Regions from separate parts of the Halomonas sp. 3A7M genome, predicted to be linked through region 2. Evidence: predicted binding sites of a transcription regulator. Region 2 holds the regulator's gene; the other holds the start of a gene.
The links. Region 2 encodes FNR, which switches genes on or off when oxygen is low (the NO sensors DNR and NnrR bind a similar motif). Its sites were predicted from a motif close to TTGATNTANATCAA; they were not measured.
Positions count from the first base shown of each region.

Region 1: INT19_RS17835 (xanthine dehydrogenase family protein molybdopterin-binding subunit) is a predicted target of FNR. The motif match lies at 3,477-3,490, and genes of this name have one in related genera.

Region 1 is NZ_JABUZD010000171.1:49,180-56,944, forward strand. Features, by position in the region: gene INT19_RS17810 (FAD-dependent monooxygenase) at 1-581, shown strand, start outside; gene INT19_RS17815 (alpha/beta fold hydrolase) at 578-1,396, shown strand; gene INT19_RS17820 (maleate cis-trans isomerase family protein) at 1,412-2,173, shown strand; gene INT19_RS17825 (N-carbamoylsarcosine amidohydrolase) at 2,224-2,868, shown strand; gene INT19_RS17830 (MarR family winged helix-turn-helix transcriptional regulator) at 2,910-3,392, opposite strand; gene INT19_RS17835 (xanthine dehydrogenase family protein molybdopterin-binding subunit) at 3,602-5,872, shown strand; gene INT19_RS17840 (XdhC family protein) at 5,872-6,840, shown strand; gene INT19_RS17845 (nucleotidyltransferase family protein) at 6,830-7,423, shown strand; gene fdhF (formate dehydrogenase subunit alpha) at 7,675-7,765, opposite strand, start outside.
Region 2 is NZ_JABUZD010000174.1:161,856-169,620, reverse strand. Features, by position in the region: gene INT19_RS18825 (sodium:solute symporter family protein) at 1-671, opposite strand, end outside; gene INT19_RS18820 (DUF4212 domain-containing protein) at 678-938, opposite strand; gene INT19_RS18815 (putative nucleotidyltransferase substrate binding domain-containing protein) at 1,534-3,351, shown strand; gene INT19_RS18810 (DNA polymerase III subunit epsilon) at 3,357-4,007, shown strand; gene ttcA (tRNA 2-thiocytidine(32) synthetase TtcA) at 4,074-5,039, shown strand; gene fnr (fumarate/nitrate reduction transcriptional regulator Fnr) at 5,026-5,778, opposite strand; gene hemN (oxygen-independent coproporphyrinogen III oxidase) at 5,837-7,264, opposite strand; gene INT19_RS18790 (sulfite exporter TauE/SafE family protein) at 7,393-7,765, opposite strand, start outside.

The sequences.
Region 1 (7,765 bases), on a different contig from region 2:
CATACGACCTGGATTTCGAAGCCTGCGTGAAGTGGTGGTCGGAAGACCGCCACATGATGGTCTACTTCGTGACCGGCGACGAGAAGGAGTATTACTACGTGACTGGCGTGCCTGAACCCGACTGGAGCCACGGCACTTCCTTCGTCGACAGCTCCCGGGAAGAGATGCGCAAAGCATTCGAGGGTTACCATCCCACCGTACAAGCACTAATTGACTGCACTGAAACCGTTACCAAATGGCCCTTGCTGGAGCGCAACCCGCTGCCACTGTGGCATGAAAATCGACTGGTGCTGCTGGGCGATGCCTGCCACCCGATGAAGCCTCATATGGCCCAGGGCGCGGCCATGGCCATTGAAGACGCCGCCATGCTGGTACGCTGCCTGGAAGAAGTGGGCGCCAAAAACTACCAGCAAGCATTCGAACTTTACCGCACCAACCGTTTTGAACGCGCTTCGCGGGTTCAGCAGGTTTCCCACGACAATACCTGGTTACGGGAAGACGAAGACCCGGCCTGGGTATTCGCCTATGACCCCTTTGAAGTACCGCTGAAGCAACCCACCAGTCAAGGGAGCCCAGCATGAGCAGCACCTATCTCTATGGCGCCAACGTACACGCCAATGGAATTCGTCAGCACTACCTGCGCTTTGGTGACAGCGCCGAGACAGCGCGCCAGCCGCTGGTGCTAATCCCCGGCATCACCAGCCCGGCGATTACCTGGGGCTTTGTGGCCGAGCGCCTGGGCCAGCACTTCGACACTTATGTGCTGGATGTCCGTGGGCGTGGCTTGTCGTCCACCGGGCCTGAACTTGCTTATGACACCGACACCTGTGCCAACGATGTGATCGCCTTTATTGATGCGCTCGGTTTAAGCAACGTCATTCTGGCGGGCCACTCCATGGGGGCGCGCTTTGCGCTGCGCGCCATGAATCGCGGCGCCAAGGGCATCGACAAACTGGTACTTATCGACCCACCGGTTTCAGGGCCAGGGCGCCGTGAGTACCCCAGCAAGCTGCCCTGGTATGTAGACTCGATTCGCGACTGCACCCGGGGCGCAGACATCGAAACCATGCGCCACTACTGCCCCACCTGGAGCGACGAGCAGCTGCGGTTACGCGCCGAGTGGTTACACACTTGCTTTGAGCCCGCCATTGTTCAGGCGTTTGAAGAGTTCCACAGCGTCGATATCCACCAGGACTTCCCCGCTATCAAAGTGCCCACGCTACTGATGTGTGCAGGCAAGGGCGGGGTTATCCAGGATGAAGACCGCGCTGAGATTCTCGACCTGTTGCCGACCATTCGCATCACAACCGCGGTACAGGCGGGCCATATGATTCCTTGGGATGACTTCGACGGCTTTTTTGCCGCGTTTGAAGACTTCCTGGGCACACAACTCTAACCAAGGCCAATAATCATGACTCAGAGCACCAAGACCTACCGCATCGGCCAAATCGTCCCCAGCTCCAATATCACCATGGAGACCGAAATACCCGCCATGCTTACGGCGCGGCAGTTAATCCGCCCGGAGCGCTTTACCTTCCACTCCAGCCGCATGCGTATGAAAACCGTCAGCAAGGACGAGCTGGCCGCGATGGATGCGGAGTCTGACCGCTGTGCCTTGGAGCTCTCCGATGCAGCAGTGGATGTGATGGGGTATGCCTGCCTGGTTGCCATTATGGCGATGGGGCCCGGCTACCACCGAGCGTCGCAAAAGCGTTTGCGCAGCCGCACCGAAGAGAATGGCTGCGACACGCCGGTGGTCACCAGCGCCGGTGCGCTGGTTGATGCCCTGGGTGTGATGAAAGCCAAACGTGTGGTGGTAGTGGCGCCTTACATGAAGCCGCTGACCGAAATGGTGGTCGACTACATCCGTCAGGAAGGCATTGAGGTGCTCGACTACCGGGCGCTTGAGATCCCCAATAACCTGGATGTCGCTCGCCACGATCCCGCCAATCTCCCCGAAATCGTCGCCAGCCTCGATTTAAGTAACGTGGATGCGATCGTCTTGTCGGCCTGTGTACAAATGCCATCGCTACCGGCCGTTGCCAAGGTTGAAGCCCTGACCGGTAAGCCAGTGGTGACCGCAGCTATCGCGACCACCTACGCCATGCTCAAGGCACTCGACCTGGAACCCATCGTACCGGGCGCGGGTGCTCTCTTGTCAGGGGCTTACTAACGAGATCAGGTGCTGATTAACGATCTAGAGTGCTGATTAAGGAGACGACCATGTCGCAGCACAATACTGATAATACGGCCTCGGACAACTACAAGGGCGTGTGGGATGGACGCATTGGCTTTGGCAAAAGGCCCGCACTGCTGGTGGTTGATTTTATGCAAGGCTACACCACGCCAGGCTCGCCGCTATTTGCCCAGGGCGTGGTGGATGCGGTGGCCAATATGCCACCGCTACTCAATACCGCACGGCGCACTGGCACGCCAGTCATCCACACCAACATCCTTTATCACGCCCCGGATCAAATTGATGGTGGCATTTGGGTCAAGAAGTCGCCGGTAATGCGGGCGATGGTGGCGGGCAACCCTTACGCCGAGTTCTGCCCCGAGGTGGCCCCCCATCAAGATGAGCTGATAATGACCAAGCAGTACGCCAGCGCCTTCTTTGGTACTTCGCTTGCCTTCACGCTGGTCGCCATGGGCGTCGATACGCTGATCATTACCGGCTGTTCCACCAGCGGCTGCATTCGCGCCACCGCCGTTGACGGCGTACAGCACGGCTTTCGGGTGATGGTGGTACGTGATTGCGTGGGCGATCGCCACCCCGCGCCCCATGAAGCCAACCTGTTTGATATCGATAGCAAATATGGGGATGTAATTAGACTGGATGAAACACTGGGTTACTTAATGAAGCGTTAGGAGTGCCCGAAAACGCAAGTGAAGCGGGCACCTCAGCTGTGTCATCCGTCCGCGTTCATTTTTTCCAGCAGGTGCATTAAAGCAACCCGCTCTGCCGGATTGAGATTTTTCATGGTCTGATCGCTAATTTGCTTGGCACTGGGCACCATGCCCTCGACTAATGTCTCCCCAGGCTCGGTGATCACTACCATGACTTTGCGTTGATCATTGGGGTCGGTGGTGAGCGAGATCCACTCACGTGCTTTAAGGCGTTTAATGACGCCACGGATGGTGGCTGGATCAATCGCCGTGGCGTTAACGATGTCGGTTAACGAGCTGGGACCTCGCTCCATCACCGTACACAGCGTGACAAACTGAATGGCCGTAAGCTGTTTATCACTGCTGTAGCGCTGAAAAATAGCCGTATGCCGCTGGTAGGCTTTACGCAGTAGATGGCCTACTTGCTCAGAAAAATCATACCCCTGCTCTGAAGGCGTGGGGTGCTCGCCGGAAGACGAGTGTTTGAGCGCACTATCCGTTGTCATTCCATCTCCTTAATCTATTAGCGACGACGTGTATCGAGTATGGCACTGGTTAACAAAATGATGCATCAACGTATTAAATACGGCTTGCGCTGGATCAATTCACCATGCTTTTATGGCGTACACGCTACAATTTTACCTTAGTTATTGCTCGTTGATCACCTCAAATTCATCTGCACTGATTACTTAAAACGCTAGCGTGGGAGGCAAGCATGGCCGATAAATCAGACTATACAAGAGAGTCACTGCTGTATGGATCTGATGTTCTGGTGATCTATCGCGACCCGGTTACACCCCCTAAGCCCGCGCCCGGACAGCCAGGTACACACTCAAACTTCACTCCCCATGAGCCTGAGATATTTATTGCCGTGCTGAGCGATAGCCACATCGTGGCTTTCAACGGCCACGTAGACTTGGGCACCGGTATACGCACGGCGCTCGCTCAAATTGTTGCGGAAGAGCTTAGCGTCGCGTTCGACAGCGTTACCATGGTGCTGGGCAACTCTGTTGAAGCCCCCAACCAAGGCCCCACTATTGCTAGTGCGTCGATTCAAATCACTGCCGAACCTCTACGCCGCGCGGCGGCTCAAGCGCGGGAGTATCTATTAACACTGGCAGCAAAGCACTTTGACACTGAGCGCTCACTACTTAGCTGCCAAAACGGCGCTATTATGCCCAGTGATGATAACCACTCATCCGTGAGCTTTGGAGAGTTGCTGCGGGGGACCCGTCATGCATTAAAGCTTACCGATGAGGTGCCGCTTAAGCCGGTCAGCCACTATACCCTGGTCGGCCAATCGACCTCTCGCGTGGATATACCCGCCAAGGCCACCGGGCAATTGACCTTTATCCACGACCTACGCCTGCCCGATATGCTGCATGGGCGAGTGATTCGCCCGCCTTATGTAGGCCATGATAACGGCGACTTTATTGGCAACAGTTTAATCGCGGTTGATGAAAGCTCCGTGGCACATTTGCCAGGCGTGGTCAGTGTCGTGGTGGTCGGTGACTTTGTTGGTGTGGTGGCCGAACGTGAAGAACAGGCTGCTGCCGCAGCCAAACAGCTCAAGATCCAGTGGCGCCCCATCGAAGGCTTGCCTCAGTTGGACAACATAGAGCAAGCACTGCTCGACTTACCCAACAAGCAGCGCATACTCCTCGATGAGGGTGATCTCGACAATGCGCTAGCCGCCGCGCAATATCCGCTCAATCGTCACTATGTGTGGCCTTTCCAGCTGCACGGCTCCATTGGCCCTTCGTGCTCCGTCGCCGATGCCAATGAAGATGGCCTGCACGTATGGTCGGGCACCCAAAATCCACACAGCCTGCGCGCCGATCTCGCCCGCCTTACCGGTTTAGACGAAGGCGTTATCACCATTACCCGCATGGAAACCTCGGGCTGCTATGGGCGCAATTGCGCCGACGATGTTGGCGCGGATGCTGTACTACTCTCTCAGGCGGTTGGCCGCCCCGTCCGTGTGCAACTCACCCGTGAGCAGGAGCACACCTGGGAGCCTAAAGGAGCTGCTCAGTATATGGCGATCCAGGGCGGTTTAAATGCAGATGGCAGCCCGGCAGGCTATCGCTTTAATACGCGCTACCCCTCTAACAGTGCGCCCACCCTGGCACTACTGCTAACCGGTGCTGCCTCGCCTATTGATATCCCCTTTGAGATGGGAGATAGAACGTCGGTGCCACCCTACCGCTACCCTCATCGCCAAATAGTCTGCGACGACGTCCCGACTCTGGTGCGCGCCTCCTGGCTACGTGGCGTCTCGGCATTGCCCAGCACCTTCGCCCACGAAAGCTATATTGATGAGCTTGCCTATTTAGCAAATGAAGATCCAGTCACCTACCGGTTGCGCTATTTAGCCGATAATCGCGCTTGCGAACTTGTCGAAGCGTTAGCCGAACGTGCGAACTGGAAGCCCAGCATCGCTAACACCAACCCAAGAAGCGAGGGTGAGTGGCGCTACGGCCGAGGCTTCGCTTACGCCCAGTACGTGCATAGCAAATTCCCCGGCTTTGGCGCCGCGCTCGCCGCCTGGGTAATTGAGCTTAAAGTCAATGTGAAGAGTGGACGGATTGTCGTCGAGAATTTATATGTAGGTCAGGATGCGGGCTTAATGGTGAACCCCGCAGGCGTTCGCCATCAGGTGCATGGCAATGTGATCCAAATGCTCAGCCGCACGTTAAAGGAGCGGGTGACCTTTGAGGATGGTTTACCGACCAGCAAAGAGTGGGGCGGCTACCCTATTCTGCGTTTCTCGGAGCTCCCCCCCATCAACGTCATGCTGCTTGATCGTCCAGAACTGCCGCCACTCGGCGTAGGCGAGTCCGCCTCACTGCCCGGCGCTCCTGCGATTGCCAACGCGCTTTTTGATGCCACGGGGGTGCGCTTTACCCATCCTCCTTTTACCCCTGACACCATTCGCGACGCGCTGAAAGCATCCCATCGATTCCCGATGGAGGCGGCTAGTTAATGCAACACCTTGATCTACAGGTTATCGAACGCGCATTGAAATGGGCCAACCAGGGGCTGACTATTTGGTTGTGTACGGTGCTAAAAACCTTTGGCTCGGCACCCCGGGAGCCGGGTGCCATGCTAGTAGCATGTTCGACAGGCGACTATCTGGGGTCACTGTCGGGCGGCTGTGTCGAAGAGGACTTTATCACCAGGCTTCAAACGGGAGCGTTCAACGAACCGGTTCAGCGGGTGCGCTATGGCGGTGACGCTGGTTCAGCGAATATTCGTTTACCCTGCGGTGGTAGCCTTGAAGTGCTGGTTGAACGGCTAGCGCCCAACACCGAAAACCTCACTCACCTAGAAGTGGTGCATGCCACGCTACTGGGTCGCCAACCGCTAACCCGCTGTATCAAATTGGATGGCAGCGGCAAGCGCTTTAACCCCTCGAAGAACACCGAGCCCACCGTTATTTTTGATACCGCTAGCGTCAATATTCGCATAGGCCCTGCGCTACGGCTGATTATCGCGGGGATCTCCTCCGTCTCTGCGCCCTGTGCGCTGTTTGCCCAAACGCTTGGTTTTGAAGTGATTGTCTGTGAACCCAGGGACGAAGTCCGAAAAAATTTCGATGTACCCGGCATAGAAGTGCAGGCCGTTCTACCTTCGGTGTTTATTTCATCAGGTGGCTGCCATGCCAATACCGCCATTGTTGCCTTGACCCATGACCCGCGTATTGATGATTTAGCCATGATCGAAGCCGTCCGTACGAATGCATTTTACATTGGGGTCATGGGTTCTCATCAGACCTCACAACAACGTGCAGAGCGGCTGCTGCGCTCTGGCGGCCTAACAAGTGCCCAAGTAGCACGAATTAACATGCCCATTGGGCTTAATTTAGGCAGCAAAACACCTGCTGAAATTGCGTTAGCCGTCATGGCCAATATTCACCGCATTTATCGTGGAAAAACACGTCATGAGCTGTAGTGATATCATCGTGATTGTCATGGCGGCTGGCCAGTCTCGTCGTTTTGGTAGCGATAAAAGAATTGCTAAATTAAGCAATGGAAAGACACTACTGACCTCCACGTTGTTAACTATTCAGAAGCACTTTCCAAACATTATCGTTGTGCTTAGAGAAGATGATAAGGCTCAATCACTCGGTCTTTCTCCAATCACGCCAACGCTGGTTAGCCCGCGCAGTCATTTAGGACTTGGATACAGCATTAGCGATGCTTTCAAATATCTATGCTCAGACGAAAAATTTAATAATTACCGATCCGCGGCGATTTGGCTTGCCGATCTCCCTTGGGTGACTCAAAAAACGTGTAAGTTATTAGCAGACATGTCTAGCGCAGAAAATATCGTTCAGCCAACACACCTACAGATCCCAGGCCACCCGGTTATTTTTGGTAGAAGATTTTGGGAACATATCGCTGACTTAAGCCACCCCAACGGCGCATCCGCTATTCTCCAGCGGTATAGTAATCATATTGTAAAAATTTCACTCAATGATCCTGGTGTATGCTATGACATTGATACTCCAGACAATTTATTTCCACCCTTCTGACATGCTAACTATGACGATATTATAAAAAGAGACCGTCAACTAAGACGGCCTCCCTTTCCACTATTGAAGCTGATCTAGCCGTCATATCAATGGCTTTTCACACCATATTTAAGCGCTCGTAGACCTTTACTGGCTCTACAATTTCGAGGCAGACAACGCTACAACCTGACCCAACCGATCATTCCGAGTAGCTGGTTGATAGGCGCCCTTTATTGAGCGCCTGATCAATCGCTACTGCCTTCAGTCAAAGCTTACTGGCTAACTCGCTTTATATGGGTTTCCGGGCGGCTCAACCGGCAAGCGGCGTACTTGAACTCTGGAATCTTTCCATATGGATCCAGC
Region 2 (7,765 bases):
TTGGTCAGTAGCGGAATACCAGACTCCGTATGAGTACTGAACATACCAAACATCGGAATCGGGTTGCCGGTTAGTTGCATGGCAATGAACACCGCCGGAATAGTGTAGGCGATGATAAGCACTACGTACTGAGCGACCTGCGTGTAGGTAATGCCTTTCATGCCGCCAAAAACGGCATACAGGAACACAATCAGCGCTGCGATCCAGATACCCCAGGTGTTGCTCACTTCCAAGAAGCGCGAGAAAGCAACACCAGCACCGGTCATTTGACCGATAACGTAAGTAACAGAGGCAACGATCAAACACACAATCGCGACGAAGCGCGCAGTGTTGCTGTAGAAACGGTCACCAATAAAGTCAGGCACTGTAAACTTGCCAAACTTACGCAGGTAAGGCGCTAGCAGCATTGCCAGGATAACGTAACCACCTGTCCAGCCCATCAAGAAGGTGGAGTTAGCGTATCCGCCAGACGCTAGCAGACCGGCCATTGAAATAAACGATGCCGCTGACATCCAGTCAGCGGCAGTCGCCATACCGTTGGTGATAGGGTGAACGCCACCACCAGCAACGTAGAAGTCTTTAGTCGACCCGGCTCGTGCCCATATCGCAATCCCGATATAGAGCGCAAACGACGCGCCGACAAACAGTAAGTTAATGGCAAACTGGCTCATACTGGCTTACTCCCCAAGGCCGAATTTTGCATCGAGTTTGTTCATTCTCCAGGCATAGAAGAAGATCAGTACGATGAAGGTGAGGATGGAGCCCTGTTGAGCGAACCAAAAGCCCAAGTCAGTCCCACCAACGGGAATGCCCGCTAACAGCGGACGAAAGAGGATGGCACATCCATAAGAAACGAACGCCCAAACGGCCAAGCATCCAAAGATTAATCGGACGTTGGCTTTCCAGTATTCAGCAGCATTGGATTTGTCATCTGCCATTGTGGTGCTCTCCAGTTGTGATTTTTAGGGTTGGAAAGTTAACTCAGGATAGCGTGTGATCCATTAGGGCAATCCTTCATAGAAAACCGCTCTTTTAGTTGTCTGCGATGATTTAGTGCGATTAGACGCATATCACCTTGTTGGTTAAGTTGCTCTGCTGGTTAATGGTTTGGCAAGGTTTTCTTCAGTGCCTTGATAAGTGTTTAACAAGTGCCACGTGAACATCCTGTATAGCCCGTTGTTAATAGTGGGCAATAATTGCAAAAAATAAATCCCAGACTTTGGTATCAATGAGCTTTCAGTACGTATTGTGATGTTTGTTTTTTAAAATAAATACTTGTTTTTGATATTTTTTTAGTTTCTCTTCCTGGGTGATAGGACGATGGTCTATGGGTCGCTTAAAAGCAATGTTTGCTACTTTTAATAGGTGGTATATTAAATGGCCAAGTTTGCTAATTCATGTCGCTACTTTGGTCGCTAAACGAACGTCTTTACGACGTTAGCGGTATAGCAAAAGGTATAATAAAGGCGTTGGTTAAAAAGCAATCAAATCTTAAGCCATTGTGTTCTTCATCGCGATTAACTGGGGTCACTCATGATTGACGTTGATCTTTCCCAATTGCCCTTCACATTAATTGATGATGAAGGGCGTGACCACGTTCGTCGTGGTATGGACATCGCCTATTTTGATCGTGATGAAATTATTATCGAGATGGGGCAAGCGGGTGAATCGGTATTTTTGATTCACAAGGGCGAAGTTGCTGAACTGGATCCTACCCTGCCAGCGTCCAGTGCACGGATTGGGCACTACACGGCTGGTGATCTGTTTGGTGCCATTAGTATTCTGAATGGTAAAAGCCGCTATCGCTTCCAAGCTGAGCAAGAATGCTTGTGCTATGTGATGCCGAAGGCGCTATTTATAAAACTATGCCGTCATCATCCCGACTTCGAAAATTTCTTCAAACAGTCGCTATCTCACAAAGCGCGGTTAATGACTGAAAAGCGTGCCGAAGGCGGCGTGACCATGGCCGGCTTTATGTTGGCTAAAGTCAGCGAATGTATGCGTGAACCTCTTATCATGGATGCATCGACAGATATTGCCAGCGCGGTGCGTCAGCTCAACGATAGCCATGCAGATAGTTTGCTAGTCAAAACCCAGGGGGAGTTTGGCATTGTCACCAAAACCGATTTGCTCAATGGTGTGGTGCTGAACAACTTTGAGCATACAGCGCCCGTTGAGGATGTGGCCCATTTCTCGTTGGTAACCGTTACCCCCCATCAATACTTATTTGAAGCGCTCGTGCTGATGACGCGGCATAAAGTAACGCGGGTGGTGGTGATGGAACAGGGCGCCCTGAAAGGGGTGGTGGAGCTAACGGATGTCCTTAGCTATTTTTCGAGCCGTAGCTATGTCGTTAGTCTGCAGGTGGAGCAGGCAAGTAGCTTAGAAGCATTGGCGGCTGCCAGCCAACGTACGCCAGAATTGGTGAATGCGCTTATGGCGCAAGGGGTCAAACTACGTTTTGCCATGGACCTACTGGCCGCGTTGAATGGCCGAATCATCAATAAAGCGTGGTCATTTGTTATTCCTGAGCAGTATCACTCCCAAAGTTGCCTAATGGTGATGGGTAGTGAAGGGCGCGGCGAACAAATTCTTAAAACAGATCAAGATAATGGCCTGATTTTAGCCGATGACAGCCAATGGCCTTCGCTTGCCGAAGACATGAATGCGCTTACCCAAACGCTGATTCAGCTCGGCTACCCACCATGCCCAGGTAATATCATGGTGTCTAATCCTGAATGGGTTGGCACTGTGTCGCAATGGAAAAACAACATTGCTAAATGGGTGAGTGCAAGAGATGGCGATAGCCTAATGAAGCTGGCGATTTTACTGGATGCCCATGGTGTGGCTGGTAATCCGCAATTGCTAGACAGCGTGCGTGCGGAGCTGTTTGAACGCTGCTCACGGGATGAGCTATTGCTGTCCTACTTTGCGCGCGCTGCACTGCGTTTCTCAACACCGCTAACGCTATTTGGCTCCTTAAAAAAGCCCCAGCATGGGATCGATATTAAAAAAGGCGGTATTTTTCCCATTGTTCATGGGGTGCGCACAATGGCCCTCGAGCGACGCATTAATGCTACTTCCACCTTAGATCGCCTGGACGCTTTAGCAGAAGATGGTCGTCTTGATCGCCGTTTTGCGGATGACCTGGGCGAGGCGCTGGCGCTGTTTACCGAACTACGTTTAAAGCAGCAGTTGCAGACAGCAGAAGCGTCGACTCAGCAGCGCAGCAACCGTGTGGTGGTGCAAGAACTCTCGTCCCTTGAGCGTGATCTGCTGCGTGAGGCGCTGCATATCGTAAAAGATTTTAAGCAGCGGCTCTCCCATCGTTATCATTTGGAGTATTCGTGAGCGGAATGCGCTTGTTAGACCGGCATATGTCACTACTCAGTGGCTCGCTGCGTACATTAATGCAGCGCGAAAGCGACCGCCGACGCTGGGCAGATTCCCCCTACGCATGGCTGTTTCAGCCCTACATGGGGGAGGAAATGGTGGCGCTTGCCTGCCAGGCTAGCCCAGGCCAAGCGCCGGTGGTCAGCGTCGCTGCTGTTGTCTTAAGCCCAGGGAGAGTGCAGACCAGCCGAGCCTGGGTGGCTACCCTGGCAGAAGAGCAGAACAACAACGCCCCCGCGCTGCGGCGACATCATCAGCTGTATGCGACGGACACGGTGCTGGCGCCTAACGCTGAGCATCTTGGGGCGCTAGCTGAATTCATCGGTAATCGGCCGCTAATTGGTTGGCAGTTAGGCCGCTCGGTGGAACACCTTAATCTTTTGTTTAAAGCAGGGTTGGGATTTGGTTTGCCCAATGCCCAGGTCGATGTTGGTAAGCTACACTATCGCCAACTGCGTCGCTTACATCCGCAGTGTGAGACGAACGGCCACTTGACGGAAGCGCTCGCTCGTTGGCAAATGCCCGCTCTTCAGTGGATGGGAGTGCTGGGGGATGCAACCGCAAGCGCGCTTTTATATCTGCGTTTGCAGCGCGAGATCGCCCAGCAGGGATAGTCGTTACTACCCTCATGGGATGAATCCACGGGTTTATCTTGGGTGGACGTGGTGAGTCTTGTTAGAATGCCCGCTGCTTCTTCTACCATCGGCAGTGCCTACACCATGCTACAACCTGACTATTTTGACCCCGCAGCGCCTGATACTGTTTCTGTTGACAGCCCTGCTGTTAATAGCGCACAGACACCATCCGAGCATCACGCCGCTAAACAGAAGCGTGAATTTAATAAGCTACAAAAGCGCTTACGGCGAGAGGTTGGCAACGCCATCATTGATTATCAAATGATTGGTGAAGGTGACAAGGTGATGGTGTGCCTGTCTGGCGGCAAAGATAGCTATACGATGCTGGAGATACTGCTTAACCTGCAGCGCAACGCGCCGGTTAATTTCTCTCTGGTCGCCGTCAATATGGATCAAAAACAGCCAGGCTTCCCGGAGCATGTGTTGCCCCAATACCTAAATAAAATGGGGGTTGAATACCACATTCTAGAGCGTGACACCTACTCGGTGGTGAAAGAGAAAACCCCGGAAGGAAAAACGACCTGCGCGCTCTGCTCACGACTAAGACGTGGCTCTCTTTATGGGTTTGCCGAGGAAATTGGGGCTACGAAAATTGCCCTAGGGCATCATCGTGAAGATATTTTAGAAACGTTATTTCTTAACATGTTCTTTGGTGGCACTTTGAAAGCAATGCCTCCCAAGCTTTTATCTGACGATGGCAAGAATATTGTCATTCGCCCCCTTGCCTACTGCAAAGAGGCTGATATTGCAGAGTTTGCTCGGCTAATGGAATTCCCGATTATTCCCTGCAACTTATGTGGCTCTCAGCCCAATCTCCAGCGTCAAGTTGTCAAAGATATGTTGGCTGAGTGGGATAAAAAACATCCAGGACGTCTAGAGAGCATGTTTAAAGCGGTGACCAATGTAGCGCCTTCCCAGCTAGCAGACCGCCGTTTATTTGACTTTGCTGGCCTTGAAGCCAAACAAGCGGCGTTGATGGAAGGGCGTATTCAGGCGCTTAGCGTGGACTAGCCGACTGTTCTTCCTCTTCAGTTAGCGTGATGAGGCGCCGCATATCTAAAATATTAACCTCGCGCCCTGAAACAGCCACCACCTCTTGCTGTTGAAAGCGGCTAAGAATACGGCTGACCGTCTCTACCGCCAAGCCTAAGTAATTGCCGATGTCGGCGCGGGACATGGAGAGTCTGAAGCTATAAGGCGAGTATCCACGTCGACGAAAACGGTCTGAAAGGGTGACTAAAAAGCTGGCTAGTCGTTGATCGGCCGTCTTACGCGATAGCAAGCGCATCATGCGCCGGTCATCCCGCAATTCTTTGCTCATGCTCCGATAAAGCTGGCCACGTAGTTCGGGCAGTTCTTCGGAAAGCAGGTCCAAGCGATCAAATGGAATTTCACATACCGTTGTGGTTTCCAGTGCAATGACGCTACCGGGGTAGTGCTCTTCATCAATTCCGTCCAATCCCACTAGTTCGCTGGGAAGGTAGAAATTTGTCAGCTGATCATTGCCGTTCCCTTCGCTGGTCACCTGTTTCAGGCTGCCTGAGCGGACGGCATACACACTGGTGAAGTGATCGCCCTGGCGAAACAGGGGCTCGCCTTTTTTGAGCGGTGCGCGGCGGCGAATGATGGCATCAAACTGGCCCATATCCTCAAGCTCTAAGGCAAGCGGCAGACACAGCGAGCTTAGGCTACAGGTCTGACAGCGCGCCTCTTGCAGTAGTGAGCGTCGTTGGCTGGCGGGGTGTGGCATATCATTCTCCCTTTCTCGTTAGCCATCATAGGCCCAGAGGCAAGACGTCTCAACAAGCTTATACAATCTTAGAGTAGCGCTGAGTCGGCTGGTCAGCTATGCGAGCATCAAAGGCCATCGCCAAATGGCGAATCAGCAGCCGCCCAGTGGGGGTGGCGCTAATAACTTGCCGATGGCGAGTGATTAAACCGTCTTGCTCAGCTGTCTTCAATTGCTCAATTGCGGTGGAAAAATAATCACTAGCATCGATGTGCCAACGCCTTCCAACTGCCGCTAGATCAATGTGCATGTCGCACATTAGCCGTTCAATCACGTCTCTTCGTATTAGGTCATCCTTATTTAACCTTAATCCTTTGACGGTTGCCAGCTTACCTTGATCTAAGGCTGCTTCATATTGGCCAAGCTGAGTCGGGTTTTGTGCGTAAACGTCGTCAACCCGTGATATAGCGGATACGCCTAAGCCAACTAAATCGCACTGTGCATGGCTAGAGTAGCCCTGAAAATTGCGTTGTAAGGTGCCGTTGCGCTGTGCAATCGCTAGGCTATCGTCAGGTCGTGCAAAGTGATCCATGCCAATATGCACATAGCCTGCATTAGTCAGCATTTCTATGGTGGTATGCAAAATAGCCAGCTTTTCATCAGCGCTGGGAAGGTCCGTTTCGTTAATGCGTCGCTGTGGCGCAAAGCGGGTGGGCATGTGCGCATAATTAAATACCGACAGCCGTGCGGGGTTGAGTTCGATGACTTGGTTTAGCGTCTCGGCAAAGCTTTTTTCGGTTTGAAATGGCAGCCCATAAATCAAATCAAGATTGAGTGAGCGAAAACCAAGACGGTGAGCTTCTTCCATTAACGTTTCGGTGAGTACCCGGGGTTGTACGCGGTTGATAGCTTTTTGTACCTGCAGGTTTAAATCCTGTACGCCAAGGCTTAGTCGATTAAAGCCGAGAGATTGTAGGTGGCGCAAAGTAAATACGTCTGCTTCGCGAGGGTCTATTTCAATAGCGTAATCGCGATCGGCTGAGCTAGATAAACCAAAACGGGCATCTAGGCGATCAATCAGGTCTCCCATCTGTGCCAAGGTTAGAAATGTGGGCGTACCACCTCCCCAGTGTAACTGTTGCACCGGGCGTGAAGTGTCTAAATGGCGGGCAGTGAGCACCATTTCCCGATCTAGCCGAGAAAGGTAAGGTTCCGCAAGGGCGGTATTCTTCGTTGCGATTTTATTGCAAGCACAGTAGAAGCAAATTTTTCGACAAAAGGGCACATGCACATATAGGGATAGCGGACGGTGGCTCTCGTTACTGCGCGCTAGCGCCTGAGTAAAGTCATCGGCGCTGAACTGCTCATGAAACGCGAGAGCTGTTGGGTAGGATGTGTAACGTGGGCCACTTTTGTCATAGCGACGCAGTAGCGCTTCATCCCAGGCATTAGCCCCAGACACTTCCGTGTTGGTAGGTGAGAAGGCAGCAGTGGCATGAACGGGCATGGCGAGCGCTCCGAAGTGAGAAGTAAACAAAAGGAGTGACTGAGCGCCGTCGCTCAGTGTTCTCTCGGCATGCTACGTCGGTGTCACTTGGAATGCGTTGAGCTATATCAAACTATAGGAGGGTCTGACTAATGCGCTGTTAGGGAGATAAGCGTCCATAGTTGCCAAAGGGCGAAACTGATAATCGACAGTGCAGCGACGCTGCGAGTGGCAGGGTGGCGAATTAAATGGCTTAACTGCTGTGCTGCAAGTCCTGTTGCCAGCAGAGCGGGGAGTGTACCCAGTCCAAAAGCACCCATTAGCAGCGCGCCATCGAGTGGGTCTGCAATCGCTAAGCTCCAGGCTAGCATGGAGTAAACCAAACCACAGGGCAGCCAGCCCCACAGCGTCCCTAGGGCGAAGGCTTGAGGAAGATGCACGACAGGCATCAGGCGTCTACCTACTGGCTCTATATAACGCCAAAGGTGTCTTCCCACCGCTTCTACTTTCAGCAGTCCTTTC